Regions from separate parts of the Peribacillus sp. B65 genome, predicted to be linked through region 2. Evidence: a T-box and tRNA genes for the amino acid it is inferred to sense, from the RefSeq annotation. Region 2 holds a T-box; the other holds one or more tRNA genes.
What was found. A T-box is a leader RNA that pairs with one kind of tRNA and senses whether it is charged. The one in region 2 lies ahead of glyQ (glycine--tRNA ligase subunit alpha), so its partner is inferred to be a tRNA-Gly.

Region 1 (8,139 bases), 2.9 Mb from region 2:
ATCATTTAGTTTCCAAGGTAAACTGCAGTCCTTTCTCAATTTCCGCCAATACCTCTTCATCCGTTTCCTTCATTCTTGCATCTTCCAATGCGGAAACAGCCTGCTCCCGGCCAATTTTCCCAACTGCCCAGGCCGCCGTCCCCCTGATGACAGGCCGCGGATCATCCTTCATGACCTGTATCAATTGAGGCAATGCCGTTTCATCTTTGAAATGGGCCAATGCTAAAATGGCATTTCGTTGGATTGGTTTTTTACCGCGCCAAGAGCCAGATACATGGCCGTATGTCTCTTTGAAGTCCCTATTCGAAATCGTAAGCAGCGGTTTTAACAGCGGTTTCGCCAGCTCCGGGTCGGGTTCCATCTCTTCATGAAAATGAAAATCCATTCCTTTGTTTTTCGGACAAACGGTCTGGCATGTATCACATCCATACAAACGATTGCCTATTTTCGTCCTGAACTCATCCGGAAGGAAACCTTTTGTCTGCGTCAAGAACGCAATGCAACGCTTGGAATTTAGCTGCCCGCCCTGAACGAGCGCTCCAGTCGGGCAAACATCGACACATTTATTGCATGTCCCGCATTGATCTTCCATCGGTTGATCCGGTTCAAATGGCAGGTTGGTTATCATGTCTCCCAAGTATACATAAGACCCGAATTCCGGTGTGATGATCATACTGTTTTTTGCACTCCAGCCAATACCTGCACGCTCAGCCACCGCCCTATCAGATAACTCGCCCGTATCAACCATGGACTTCATCATTGCTCCTGGCACCTTATCACTAATGAAATCCTCAAGTAACTGCAATTTATTACGAAGAACGGTATGATAATCCGTTCCCCAAGACGCCCGGCAAAAAATCCCCCGGCGCTCACTTTTTGTACTTTGCGGAGCATCCTTCAATTTAGAAGGATAAGCAAGCGCAATCGAAATGATGGATTGCGGTTTATCGAATATCAATTCAGGCCTTACCCTTTTATCTATATCGGCTTCTTCAAACCCTGACTGATAATCCAGCTCCTGTTGACGTATCAACCGACCTTTCAATTCGGTAAAGGCCGTGGCCGATGTAAAGCCGATTTTATCGATGCCGATTTCCTTACTATATATAATCACTTCTTGCTTGAATGTGTTCATATCCATATTAATCACCTACGTTCATTCAGTATTCCCATTGAAAGCTTGAATCTTTTTCAAACCATTGCTATCTATGATAAACTAATTGCAATCATTTTTGGAGGTGAAACCGTTGGAAATTACCGTATCAGCTAATCTTAGCAGTAAAATCCCTCAATTCAAAGTTGGGATCATTACATATGAAAACATCGAAGTAGGTCCCTCCCCGCAAATGGTGAAAGGAAGACTTCAATTATTTCAGGAAGCTCTTTTCTTCGATCTTGAAGAAAAGGAATTGACCGACTTTTCCGGCATTAAAGTGTGGCGGGAGATTTTCAAGGCTACTGGAACAAATCCGTCACGGTACCGCCCCTCCGTGGAAGCCCTTTACCGTCGAGTAAAAAAACAGAATTACTTGACACCCATTCATTCAGCCATCGATTTAAATAACTTCTTCTCGCTGTTATATGAAGTTCCGATTGGCATTTATGATGCGGAAAAATTATCAGGGGACATCTCGATTAAGATCGGCGAGGAGTCAGATGGTTATGAAGGTTTGAACGGCCGCTTGAATTCCATGGAGAATATGATTACATCTGCCGATCATGTGGGCGCATTCGGAAGTCCTTACGTTGATTCAGAACGCACGAAAGTCACTGAAGAAACGAAAAAAGCTATCCAAATCATTTATTTACAACCCAATACTCCAATCACGGAAGCAGATCAGCTGACGAAATCCCTGATGGACATGTTCCTTGAAATCCATGGTGGTGAAGGGACTTACTCGATTGTAGAAGGATAATTAAAATTCGAACGAAATTAAACCCTTTCCACAATCGGAAGGGGTTTTTATGATTTTTCCAATTAATAAAACCAGTCCTCTAGTATCCTTTTATTCAACCGATCGATCCATACCCTGAAAAAAGCGATAAAATGATTCCTGGATTTTAAGAGCATAAAGGATCACCTAGCTTAAATTTGGTTTGGGATGAGTCTAGCCTACGGACTTTTCTCAAATTACATTCCAGGTGATTCCAGAAATCCGCTCCCTTTCCGCCGACTGACTGCCAAGCCTCATCAAAGCAAGCGCCTGTGGGGTCTCGACTAGCCAGTTATTCGGCAAGAGTGTCGCAAATTTCTTCCATCCATTAAGGATTACAGTAGAAACATTAAGGATCACCTAGCTTAAATTTTGTTCGGGATGAGTCTAGCCTACGGACTTTTCTTAAATTACATTCCAGTTGATTCCAGAAATCCGCTCCCTTTCCGCCGACTGTCTGCCAAGCCTCATCAAAGCAAGCGCCTGTGGAGTCTCGACTAGCCAGTTATTCGGCAGGAGTGTCGCAAATTTCTTCGAACCAGTGAGGGTTTCATAAAACAATAAAAAAACAAAGAGCGAGATTGCCTACAATTTTTTCCAAAAAAATGTTTTTGCTGTTTTCAGCCGGAGCACTTTTGTTTCAACCTACACCTCACTATTCGGACTCCCAATCCCTTTTTGTCGCCAAACTGCAACCATAACAATGGTTATTATATCCGCACACCTTGCTCTTCCCCATTAACAGTGTCTAAACAGACCTCAACTACATAACTTGCAAGTTAGGACAAAAAAAAGCACACACTTAGTCAAACTGATTCTACTTACGTAGTTAATCACATTGACTAAGTGTGTGCTGAATCGAAATCCCCACTCTCCAGGATGGAGGATAATATAAAAATAAAAAATCGGTTTTCGGGCATAACATACTTACTGCAGGCAATTTGAACAATAAAAAAAATCCCACTGTAAACAGTAGAATTCTTGTAATAATATTTAAACGCAAAGCTTCGTTCTCCAGGTAACGAAACCCTACGTTATGAGTATGTATTGGAGCGGGTGAAGGGAATCGAACCCTCATCATCAGCTTGGAAGGCTGAGGTTTTACCACTAAACTACACCCGCATATTCTTGTAGAAGTTTGTCGAATTACCAATCAACAAAATTAATTATATAGTTTAATGTGAAAAAATGCAATAGTTCTTTTAAAAAAAATTAATAATTAACGTATTGTAACGTTAATATATTCATTCACTCTAGTAAAAATGTTAAAAAGTCCTCTGAATCAGAGAACTTTTTCATCCTATATGATGATCTAAGACCAAATGACTTCCATTAACCGCGGATAAACCTGCTGTGCCGTTTCAAGCAGCATGATTAACTTCCTGAACGCCAGATCCGGTACGATGTCCCCCTCAATGGAGTATGAATACCGAATGGAAATGGTCCCATTTTCCTCATACAGCTTAGAATACCTAAAATTAGCATTATATTCATTCAACAGTGTATGTACATCCTGTTTCTTTTCAGGATTCTTCAACTCGGCGACATTAAAGCAAAATAAGTCCGCCACATTTTCATCTTGATTGAAAGCAAATACTAAAAGGACCTTCCAGCCGTCCTTTAACTTTTGCTCAGCCCTAAAAAAGGTGGTGCCATCTTCATTCAACTCATTCATATAGATTTTCTCACTAGTTAAAAAATCACGAAATTTAGCAACGTTTGACATGGTTCATCACCTTTCTCTTTGTAATTACATTTTATAATGAAAACTGGCATTTTTACAGACTTTTCTATAAACCTTCCAATTTCATCCTATTAATAGGGGCGAAGAATCACTCAGCTAAAGAAAGGGATTCAAATATGATCTCCCGGATCAATAGATTGATTAGCCAGTTGCTTCTCCGGAAAACTGAAGCGCATCTTGTAGGTCCAAAATTTCCTGACGGATTTTTGAATATCCTTCTATTTCTGGCACTTCTTTATTCGTATGTGATCGACTTTTATCGGCCGCTATCGCCATGTTTTCGAAAACATACAGCAACTGAGCAAGCTCCCGCTCTGAAAGGATTGGCCGTTCAGAGGATTTTAAGCTGGCATTTAGATAATATCCCAACTGTTCTATCGAAAATATAACGGGCCAAAGAGATTCCAATCTAGCCTTGTTTTTGAATATCTCACCAAGGGATGCATTGTAGACGGTTAATAGATTCACCATATTTGTTTGCATTTTGTTCCTTTCACTGCTTTCATCAATTGCAAGGTCATTATCTTTTTCAGAGAACGCCATCAATAATAGCTGCCCCTGGCTACGAATCGTTTTGGCTATTAAATGATTGAGAAGACTGGATGCCGAACGACTTCCGAGTAACAGCGACCCAATAAGCCCTATCAAGCTTCCAACGACAATATCGGTTATCCTTACAGTCGCAAAAAAACCGAAATCATAGCTTTGAGATGAATATTCCGCCATGATCAATACTGAAGGGGTAAAAAACATCGCCGCCAATCCATAATTCCGAACGATGAAAAGCTCTGTAATGAATGTCAAAGATAAAATGATCAGAACGATGATGAACTCGTTATGAACGGCTGCTAGAATTAAACTTGCTATCAGGAGCCCGATGACCGTCCCGAAAGTCCTTTGGACCGCCCGATGGAATGTGGAGATGATGGTCGGACCCGACATAACGGCCGCACAGGATAAGGGAATCCAGTACGAACGGTTAAAATCGGCGGAATAGGCGATGATCGCCGCAATGGTAAGGATTGTTCCATATCGAACGGAAGAGAGGAAAACAATGGAATTCTTATCGAACGCCCCAAGAAAAATGGTCTTTAAAGAAGGCTTGGAGATGGTTGCTGCTTGATCGATTTTCTGTACAGGTTCATTCATGATGGCATCTGCATTGTAAATCATCATGAATAACGCTTCCACCTCATCAGTCATTTGGTCAGGTTGAAGGATCTTTTTTTTATTCTTTTTTCCAGATGCAATGGAACCGGCCAAGGCACGAACGGAATGACCTAATTCTGGCGGCATCACGATCTTTTTGTTCAAGGTAATCTCCAGAGCCTCCAAGAATATGGCATTGGCATGTTCATTCAATAGATATAATCGCTTCAACTCATCTGGACTTCTCCTGTTTGAAACCCCCGCTAACAGTGTATCTTCAGCGTGTTTCATCGCCAATACGGTTCTTTGTCTTGCTTTATTGAAAGTCTCGGTGCCCATGGAATCAAAGAATGCCCCCAATTCTCTGTACACCTTTTCTACCGCAAGCGATTCTGGTCCATGAGGGTTGAAAAACCAGCCTAACATACAGATTATCCATGATAGTGCCCCACCCATTAAAACAAGGCCACCACGCAATGGGGCAAGGCTTTGGTCAACGGGCATACCTGTCGCAAGCGCAAAGCTCAAGACGAAGAATACCGCCGAAGGACCGGTTATCTTTAATGCACCAAATACAAAAAAAACACTGGCCCCGATGATACCCATCATTATGGCTGTTCCTAATTGGTATGGAGCCAAAAGCGTCCCTAAAACAACAGATAAAGCAAGACCCACCATCACAAAGAAAATCTTTTTAGCTCTTTGGCGATACGGTTGGTTAAAAACGTATAAATAAGTGAAACCTCCTATCGCTGCAAGTAAACCGTACGATAAATTTCCGAATAATAAGCCAATGAAAACAGGTAGTGCAGCAGCTTTACCTGCACTTAGTGCTTTTATCCAAGGAAATGGATTCTTTTTTATTTCAAAAGCCTGTTTAAATGTAGTATGTATCGTATCCAATTTCAGAGATTCCGAAGAGGACCTTTGCTTATTTTCACTCATTTTCAATTTATCCTTTCATTAAAGATTCCAACTCTGTAGTGAAGGCTATGTCTGATGAAGTGACTTCTCATAATTAATATCCTTCATATGGATCAAAAGATACCACTTAAGGTAATGAAGGATCATATAACTTGAAAGAAAACGGCCTTTCCCCGATTTAAATCGAAAAAAGGCCGCTTTTGTCATAAGCTGCTTAAAAATCCCAACAATGGACCTTCCTCAGCTTTATTTCCAGAAAACTTATAGTTGAGCGAATTCAGGCTCCGCAACTTTTACAAGCTGTTTACCGAGGTTCGTTCCTTTAAACAAACCTAAAAATGCATCAGGCGTGTTTTCGAACCCTTCAATAATCGTTTCTTCATACTTCAGCTTTCCTTCTTGAAGCCACTTACCTAAATCCGTTGCACCCTCTTGGAATCTAGAGGCATAATTTCCAACTGTGAAACCTTTCATTAGTGCACTCGTTTTGATCATCGCCGATTGCAGACGCGGTCCTAGATCTTTTCCTTCTGCGTTATACGAGGAAATCGCTCCGCATAATGGTATTCGGGCATTCGCATTCAAAAGTGTGAAAACAGCATCGGACACCTCGCCGCCCACATTATCGAAATAAACATCGACTCCATCGGGAACAGCATTAGCTAAATCTGTCGCAAAACTATCACTTTTATAATTTACGGCTCCATCAAATCCCAGCTCTTTCGTTAAATACTCAAGTTTTTCATCTGAACCAGCGATGCCAACAACCTTCGCACCTTTAATCTTAGCAATTTGTCCGACTACTGAACCAACTGCTCCAGCCGCTCCTGAAACGACTACCGTTTCACCTTCTTGAGGTTTACCAATATCAAGCAAACCAAAGTAAGCAGTTAAACCGGTCATTCCAAGAATCCCTAAATGAGTTGTGACCGGAGCCACCTTGGGATCAATCACGCGGATTTCCTTTTCGGTGACAACTGTGTATTCTGCCCAGTCGATATTCCCAACAACGACATCCCCTTGTTTGAAGGAATTCGATTTGGACTCAACAACTTCAGCAACAACGCCGCCAGTGATGACCTTATTCAATTCAAATGGAGCAATATATGATTTGGTATCTTGCATTCTGCCACGCATATATGGATCGACAGATAAATATAGTGTACGTACTAAAATCTCATTATCCTTTGGTGTGGGAACTTCACTCTCAACAAAGTTGAAATCCCCTTTCGATGGCATACCTTTTGGACGGTTTGCCAGGGTGATTATTTGTTGTTTAGTTTGTGTCATCATTGTTCCTCCTTGGTTTGAATACGTAATTTCGAAAAGAAGCGTATCACTGATGAAGTTCATAGGTCAAAGAATATGATTGGTTTTTTCTTCCATAACACTCTTATGTAGTCTTTCCTATAAACCCCAAACTTGCTACAGCCTATTATGTCCCATGTTTTTCATTTCAATATACGGTTCACTCCCAGAAAAATTTAACGGCCTTTCCCCGATTGGATACCGAGAAAAGGCCGCAGCTTAAAACTCTATTTTTATTGTCTGCTTGGCAGATGATCAACCTCCGCACTATCCCGATTTAAAACATCAGCCTGGACAGTTTGTACTGCAATCCTTGAGACTATGTTCGCCCATGAAAAAACTACTAGCTTAATGGATAGTCTACATCAATTTTGAAATAAACATCGTGGCAATTCCAAAGTAAATAAGTAACGAGAGGATATCATTTAGTGTTGTAATTAGCGGACCAGAAGCAACTGCAGGATCGATGTTGAATTTATATAATATCAAAGGAATAATGGTCCCAGCTAAAGTCCCGATAATTAGGGTCATCACTAACGAACTTCCAACCACTAATCCCAGAACGGGATTTCCCTGCCAAACATAAGCTATGATGGAAATCAATATTCCACAGGTAACGCCTATTATCAATCCAACTTTCAATTCCCGTATAATAAGTCTGGTCACGACTCCTTTATCCGTATCACTAGTGATTAGGCCCCTTACAACAACAGCTAAAGATTGTGTACCTGTATTTCCAGTCATCCCTGCGATCATCGGCATAAAGAAGGCAAGTGCAACAACTTTGGACAATGTTTCTTCAAAACCGCTTATAATGGTTCCAGACACCAATCCGATAAATAAAAGTAGAATAAGCCAGGGAAGCCGACGATATGCGGCCACGTGCGCCTTCGTATCAAAGTCTATAGCTTTACCGGATGCCGATAATTTTTCAATATCTTCATTCGCTTCCTTAATGACAACATCAATAATATCATCGACGGTTACAATTCCTAATAATTCATTATTTTTTTCAACTACTGGAATTGCTAAAAAATCATATCGCTCAATAACACGAGCTACCTCTTCTTGGTCTTCATA
Region 2 (8,139 bases):
AAAGTATGTCAATTCTTCTTTTATACGCTCCACATTTGCATAAATCGCATGATCATTAAGCCCAAGCGACTTTAATCGTTCTTTACGAATATGGTTCAGTTTTTCCGGACTGATTTTTAATCCAATGCATTTTTCAGGAGGTACCAGGAACAGCTCTTCTGGAGGTTCCACTTCAGGCACTAAAGGTACGTTAGCCACCTTATAGCGTTTGTGGGCTAAATACTGTGATAACGGCGTTTTTGAAGTGCGTGAAACACCGACAAGGACGATATCAGCACGTAATATGCCCCGAGGGTCACGTCCATCATCATATTTTACAGCAAATTCAATGGCTTCCACACGCTTGAAATAGTCATCATCCAGCTTTCTTACAAGACCAGGTTCATTAAGCGGCCCTTTTGGCGCCCTTTCCTCAAGGATGTCCATGAGCGGCCCTAAAATGTCATAAGCAGACAGGTTTTCTTTCTCGACCTGTGCTTTCATATACGCTCTAATAGCTGGCTTCACAAGAGTATAAGCAATGATTGCCCCATCCAACTTAGCCAGTGATATCACTTCATCCACGTTTTGTTCATCTTCAATATACGGAATTCTCTTTATGGAAAATGCAGATCCCGAGAACTGGCTTGCAGCGGCTTTTGTAACCAATTCCGCTGTTTCCCCTACCGAATCCGATACAACATATATAATAGAACCGTTCATATTCTCCGTCATTCCTTTTGCAAGCCCCCTAATAGCCTTCATCAGCCAAAGCTACGAATGCTTTCGTAATATTGGTTTTTGTAATTCTTCCAATTACTTCATAGCCTTTTTCTGTGTCTTTGACGACCGGTAATGAGTCGATTTGTTTATCAATCAATTTCTTGGCCACATCAATCAAAAGGTCTTCTTTTGAACACATTGTAATATTGGGCATCCTAGTCATGATGATATTGACTGGAATGGAGTTAAGCTCTTGTTTCCCAATACTCGCACGCAACAAGTCTTTCCTTGATAAGACACCAACAAGCAATGCATGCTTATCGACCACGAACATTGTTCCGACATCTTCCAAAAACATCATGACGATTGCATCATATACGGAAATGCCCTCGTCAACAACGACGGGTATCGATTGGTAGTCTCGTACATAAAGATGGTTAAGGCTATCGGTCAAAAGCTGTGTACCTGACCTGCCTGTATAAAAATACCCCACTCGCGGCCTGGCATCAAGAAAACCCGCCATCGTTAAAATGGCTAGATCTGGACGAAGTGTCGCCCTGGTAAGGTTCAATCTATCCGCAATATGTTCTCCAGTAATCGGTCCGTTTTCTTTTACAATTTGTAAAATTTGCTCCTGACGCTTATTCAATTGGATTATAATCACCACCCCACTGCTTTCGCAGAGTAAAGTAACAAAAGTTATTCATTTAATAATTATATACTAAATTATTTAATAAGGGCATTTTTGTCCTATTTATTGACCATTATCTTTTTAAGAAATCGGAAACCCTATTTAAAGTGTTTCCGATTTCCATACATCCCTTCGATCATGTAAGGATGATTTTATTCATGGCAGCAAAACCAGCAACCAAATCACTGATTTCCTTCATTAAGGATAAACGGTTATTACGGATTGCTTCATCATCTGCCATGACCATTGTATTCTCGAAATACGACTCTATTTCCGATTGAAGCGAAACAAGCTGTTCAAACCGCTCATTCTCATCTCTAGATTCCATATAACGGATTGCCACTTTTTTATATTTTACATATAACGCATTTTCTTGATCATTTTCAAAGACAGAAGGATCAACTGTCACCTTATTGTCACATTTAACGGCAATGTTCATGACCCGACTTAATGCTTCCAGGCTTTCTTTAAACCCTGCTTCGTCCTTTTTAGCATCCAAGACATGTGCACGTTCCACGATAGAGTGGATATAACCGATCTCATTGAACAGAACTGCATCAATCAAATCGTAACGGATTTGCTGTTCTTGAAGCAGGTGTTTGACACGCGCTTTAAAGAACGTGAACATATCCGCTTTAACTTCTTCAAGATCACGATTTAAGATGCCTTTTGATTCCAGTCCTTTAAGGCCTAAAACAATAAGCTCATCTAGTGAAATATTCCATTTCTTCTCCGCTAGGATTTGGACGACACCGCTCGCCTGCCTTCTTAATGCGTAAGGATCCTGGGAACCGGTCGGAATGACGCCAATAGCGAAGAATGAAGACAAAGTATCAATTTTTTCAGCTAAACTCACAACCGCACCAATGACTGAAGGCGGTACATTGTCATCCGCATGTCTTGGCATATAATGTTCATTGATAGCCGCGGCCACTTCTTTGGCTTCACCTTTTAAGAGCGCATATTTTTCACCCATATACCCTTGCAATTCAGGGAATTCATAAACCATTTGACTCACCAAATCGAACTTGGCAATTGCCGCTGTCCGAAGCGCCATTTCTTTTTCCGCCTTTAAATTCAAAGCATCCGCAAGGTCACCCGTCAGAGCAGTTACCCGTGCAGTTTTCTCGGCTAATGTACCGATCTCTTCATGATAAACGATGCTGTCAAGCTTTTTCAAAGCATCCGAAATCTCTTTTTTCTGATCCTCTTTATAGAAGAATGCTGCATCAGATAGGCGGGCACGCAATACTTTTTCATTACCTTTAGAAACCTTATCCAAATGGCGGTCATCGCCGTTACGCACGGTTACAAAGTGAGCAAGCAGTTTCCCGTCCTGATCTTTAACAGGGAAATAACGTTGATGTTCCTTCATCGATGTGATAAGCACCTCAGCTGGAAGCTCAAGGAATTCTTCTTCAAAATTTCCAAATAACACCGTTGGATACTCTACCAAATTATTGACTTCTTCAAGCAGATCTTCATCGACTGGGATGATCCAGCCTTTCTCCTGCTCAAGCTCTTTAATCTGATCCAATATAACTTGCCGGCGTTTATCTGGATTCGCCATAACAAATTGTTCTTTTAGCGTATCTTCGTACAGTTCCGGCAGTTCGATGCTAGCGCTATCGCCCAAGAAACGGTGTCCTTTTGTTTCACGGCCCGTTTCCACATCAGCAATGCTGAATGGCACAATGTCATTGCCGAATAAGGCAATCAGCCATTTAATCGGACGGACGAAGCGGAGCTCCTGATTGGCCCAACGCATATTTTTCGGAAACGTCATGCCGCTGATGATTTCAGCAAGCTCAGATAAAAGCTGAACGGTCTGCTGTCCTTTTATGAATTTATTCACATGGACATATTCCACACCCTTGAGTTCTTTAAAATAAATGTCCTCTGAAGTCATTCCTTGACCCCTGACGAATCCCAATGCCGCTTTAGACCAGTTGCCTTCGCTGTCCAAAGCGATTTTCTTAGCCGGACCTTTTGCTTCTTCTTCGATATCCTTTTGGGACTCTTCCACGTCTTTCACCAGTACGGCCAAACGTCTTGGTGTGGAAAAAGCTTCAACCGTTCCGAATTCAATCGCTTTTTCCTTTAGCCATTGCTGCACCTTATCTGACAACTGTTTCATTGATGCTGTCACAAAACGGGCAGGCAGCTCTTCCAATCCAATCTCCAATAACAAATCACGCTTGCTCATTTGTATTCTCCCCTTTCACTTTCAGAATCGGGAAGCCTAATTTTTCCCGCTCTTCATAGAAGGTCTTGGCAACCTTGCGCGCTAGGTTACGGCACCGGGCAATATAACCCGTTCTTTCCGTCACCGAGATGGCACCTTTGGCATCCAAAAGGTTAAATGTATGTGAACATTTCAAAACATAATCATATGCGGGATGTACAAGACCTTCTTCCATTTGGCGATGCGCTTCCTTTTCATACATCGTGAAAAGCTGAAACAGCATATCAAGGTCGGAGGTTTCGAACGTATATTTCGAATGTTCGTATTCCGGCTGTCCAAATATATCCCGAACTGTGAATCCATCTGTCCATTCCAGGTCAAATACGTTTTCCTTATCTTGAATGTATGAAGCGAGACGTTCGATCCCGTATGTAATTTCCACGGAAACCGGCTTGCACTCAAGACCGCCCACTTGTTGGAAATATGTAAATTGCGTTATTTCCATTCCATCAAGCCAAACTTCCCAACCGAGACCGGCACACCCTAGTGATGGGTTTTCCCAGTTGTCCTCCACAAAGCGAATATCATGCTCAAGCGGATTTATCCCTAAAGCGCGTAAAGAATCCAAATATAACTCTTGGATATTGTCAGGCGACGGCTTCATGATCACTTGGAACTGATGGTGCTGATACAGTCGGTTAGGGTTCTCACCATAACGACCGTCAGCAGGACGGCGTGATGGCTCCACGTAAGCAACGCTCCAAGGCTCAGGTCCAATGGCTCTCAGGAACGTGTATGGGCTCATCGTTCCTGCCCCTTTCTCGACATCATAAGCATTCATCAATATGCAGCCTTGTTCAGACCAATGCTTTTGTAACGTTAAAATCATATTTTGAATATTCATCGTACACCTCCAGGTTATTTAAAACGGCTCTTTTTAAAATCAGGTCGGAACCCATCACATTTGGGCAAACAAAAAACTCCCGTCCCTATGCGAAATGCATAGGGACGAGAGTATACCCGCGGTTCCACCCTAATTGCCGTTTATAAAACGGCCTCTTTTCAAAGCAACATGCTCCGGAAACGCCCTTCCCTGTAAATCCATATCCCGGCTTCCACCGTCCCGGGTTCGCTTTTTATGGAGAATGACAGATACTCTTTTCCATCAACGCAATCTTCTTATTTTGATGTTTAGAATTTTATACAAACTAACAAGGAATGTCAATAGGTCAGATCCTAAAACATATCTTTCATCGTATCAATCTGATTCAGGAACTTTTTTGATTTCAAGTTCAGACCTGAATATTCCTCATAATAAGCATCGATGATCTTTCGCAGTTCTTTTTTCGTTTCAGGCTTGACGGAAATGTTTCCGAGCCTTGATAAATCGAAATAATAAAAGATTCGCAGCAATTTGACGGCTGCAGCTGAAATTTTATAATGATAAGGGTCTTTCCCCAGGCAGCGGTGACAGATAAAGCCCGCTTCCCGAAGCGAGAAGGAGAATTCCCCTTCCGTTTCACCACATACAGCACATTGATTCAGCACTGGGTTAATCCCATTGACGGGCAGCATCTTCATTTCAAAAATGAATTTCAATACCTCTGCGTCATATTCTTCGTTTATGTAATGCAAGGTTTGCGAAAGCAACTCATACAAATATGGATTCGGTTTCTTATCCTCGACACTTTTATCAAGCAATTCAACAATATAAGAAGCATAAGCAGTGGCAAAAAGATCCTCCCTTATGAAACGGAGTGAATCGACCATTTCGCCTTGCTGAAGACTTCCGAGTCCGGTTGATGTAGTTACAAGAAAATACCCGGAGCAAAAAAGCTGTGTGACGGCAGAAAGCCTGCTGTTAGGTTTACTGGCCCCTCTAGCCATAACGCCGATTTTTCCTAGCTCACGGGTATATATAGTAATGATTTTGTTATTTTCTCCATATGCAGTTCGCCTTATGACAATGCCCTCACATTTTTGGAGCATACCAAGACACCACCCATGCTCGCCAAGGCTAACCTATGAAACGGGAAAATCAATTTCTGCTAGCTCATCATTCAATACCAAGTGTCTTTCCTGTCTTTCGACTTCTATCTCCTTAAACAGCAAATAGGTGTCCACATTACCTGTTTCAGAGAATAATTCCCAGGTAAAATCCAACATATAAAGCCCACCTTTCATTTTTAACTAGCAATATGAATATCCGACCATATGATTAGCTTGACCGTTTTCCGAACTTTCATGACGCGTAAATTTTGTTAATTAATACTCGCTCTCATTGAAGCCATAATCACGAAGCTGGCTTGCTTTGTTACGCCAATCTTTCTGCACCTTCACCCACAGTTCCAGGAAAACCTTTGAGCCCAATAAGTTTTCGATATCCACTCTGGCACGGCTACCGACTTCTTTAAGCATTTTCCCTTGCTTTCCGATGACAATGCCTTTTTGTGAATCACGTTCGACAACGATCGTCGCCATGACATTAATGGTGTCGCTGTTATCCATTTTTTTAATCGAATCGATGACAACAGCCACCGAATGCGGAATTTCTTCCCGTGTAAGGTGCAGAACCTTCTCGCGGACCAATTCGGAAATGATAAAACGTTCCGGGTGGTCGGTCACTTGGTCAGCAGGATAAAACTGGGGACCTTCAGGCAGATGTTCCTTGATTTGCTCAAGCAGTGTATCAACGTTATTTCCTTCAAGCGCAGAAATCGGAACGACTGCCGCAAAAGGGTAAAGCTGTTGGTATTTTTCAATGATCGGAAGTAAATCATCCGGATGCATTGCATCGATTTTGTTTACAACCAGGAAAACAGGCGTTTTTACGGATTGAAGTTTTTCAATGATAAACTCGTCACCGCGTCCGTATCCTTCAGTCGCATTGATCATGAAGAGAATCAAATCGACTTCCTTCAATGTATTCGTGGCCACTTTCATCATGAAATCACCAAGCTTATGCTTTGGTTTATGAATGCCGGGTGTATCGATGAAAATCATTTGTGAATCGTTTTGTGTAAGTACACCTTGGACCTTATTTCTTGTAGTTTGCGGTTTATCGCTCATAATGGCGATCTTTTGGCCGATGACCCGATTCAGAAATGTACTCTTCCCAACATTAGGTCGTCCAATAATCGAAATGAAACCTGATTTGTAATCTTTTACTTGTGTATCATTAAATAATTTATCCATTCAAATCCTCCGGTGAAAAAGCTCCTGGAAGCAATTCCTGTACTGTTAATTCTTTTATATCCCCATTCAAGTTGGTCAAAACAACCGGCATATCCTTTTCGCACAGTTCTGAAATAACCTGCCTGCATGCCCCGCATGGAGCAACGGGACCGTCGGTATCTGCCACGACTGCAAGTTTAACGAATTTTTTATCGTCATGGGCATAAGCACTGAATAAAGCTGTCCTCTCGGCGCAATTACACATGCTGTATGCTGCATTTTCTATATTACAACCATGATAGACCTTTCCATCAGCGGTTAAAAGGGCTGCCCCCACCTTAAATTTGGAGTAAGGCACATAAGCTTTATCCCTTGCTTTTTTAGCTTCCTCAATCAATTCCTTTGTATTCAATTCACATCTTCCTTTCAAATTGAGTACCATTTCGGCAACCTACAGGCCAAACTTGGGCAAAAATATAATCAATCCAACTATTATAGAAAATATAGCATATATGAATACAGCTCCGGCTGCAATATCTTTTGCCTGCTTGGCAAGCGGATGGATTTGATCCGTTACCAGGTCCACTACCCTTTCAATCGCTGAATTAACGAGCTCCAAGGTAATCGTGCCGGCTATGGCCGCTAAAATGAAAAGCCACTCCATCCCATTCAATGAGAAGTACCAACCAAAGAATACGACGATGACCGTTAACATGAAATGAATCTTGATATTGCGTTCAGTCCGAACAGCCTCCAAAATTCCCTGACAGGCAAAAGAGAAACTTTTTAATAAAGGATACCTTTTTTTACCCTTCTCTTGAAAGTCCATATTCTTCCAAGATCTCCTTTTGTTTTGTGAACATCACTTTTTCATCTTCTTCATTCATATGGTCAAATCCTAATAAGTGAAGAAAACCATGCAGAGCTAAAAATCCAAGTTCCCGGTCAAATGAATGACCATATTCTTCAGCCTGTTCTTTCGTGCGTTCAATGGAAATGATGATATCCCCTAACATGCGGGGCATTTCGGCCCCGACAATTTCCACTTCATCTTCTCCCATTTCTTCAAGTGCAAAAGAAATGACATCTGTAGCTGAATCTTTATTACGATATTCTTTATTGATTTCCCGAATCCTATCATTGTCAACAAATGTAACAGACAGCTCGGTGTCTTTTTCAATGTTTTCTTTTCTTGCCGCAAATTGCAGAATGCTTTCAACAAGGTGCTGAGCTTCCTCCGTTACTTCGTTCGTTTCATCCATTAAATCGATAGCTAAAATCATTCTTTCACCTTCTGTCCTAATTTATCCGACTCCGGATATTCAATCCTGGAGTGGAAGATACCATTAAGCGATTCACATAAGGAATGCTTCACGATACTCAATTC

Region 1: it has a tRNA-Gly gene. The T-box ahead of glyQ (glycine--tRNA ligase subunit alpha) is inferred to sense a tRNA for this amino acid. The anticodon was not compared.

What each region holds. Positions count from the first base shown of each region.
Region 1 is NZ_CP195840.1:4,608,472-4,616,610, reverse strand. It holds gene queG (tRNA epoxyqueuosine(34) reductase QueG) at 2-1,141, opposite strand; gene ACSR9O_RS22560 (B3/B4 domain-containing protein) at 1,248-1,916, shown strand; gene ACSR9O_RS22555 (hypothetical protein) at 2,127-2,294, opposite strand; gene ACSR9O_RS22550 (hypothetical protein) at 2,340-2,495, opposite strand; tRNA gene ACSR9O_RS22545 (tRNA-Gly) at 2,983-3,056, opposite strand; gene ACSR9O_RS22540 (YbjN domain-containing protein) at 3,247-3,660, opposite strand; gene ACSR9O_RS22535 (FUSC family protein) at 3,820-5,772, opposite strand; gene ACSR9O_RS22530 (NADP-dependent oxidoreductase) at 6,013-7,041, opposite strand; gene mgtE (magnesium transporter) at 7,420-8,139, opposite strand, start outside.
Region 2 is NZ_CP195840.1:1,729,480-1,737,618, reverse strand. It holds gene ACSR9O_RS08515 (pyruvate, water dikinase regulatory protein) at 1-702, opposite strand, end outside; gene ccpN (transcriptional regulator CcpN) at 731-1,369, opposite strand; gene glyS (glycine--tRNA ligase subunit beta) at 1,530-3,599, opposite strand; gene glyQ (glycine--tRNA ligase subunit alpha) at 3,586-4,482, opposite strand; T-box leader at 4,580-4,756, opposite strand; gene recO (DNA repair protein RecO) at 4,815-5,567, opposite strand; gene ACSR9O_RS08490 (YqzL family protein) at 5,601-5,744, opposite strand; gene era (GTPase Era) at 5,844-6,773, opposite strand; gene ACSR9O_RS08480 (cytidine deaminase) at 6,766-7,164, opposite strand; gene ACSR9O_RS08475 (diacylglycerol kinase family protein) at 7,204-7,581, opposite strand; gene ybeY (rRNA maturation RNase YbeY) at 7,559-8,035, opposite strand; gene ACSR9O_RS08465 (HD family phosphohydrolase) at 8,032-8,139, opposite strand, start outside.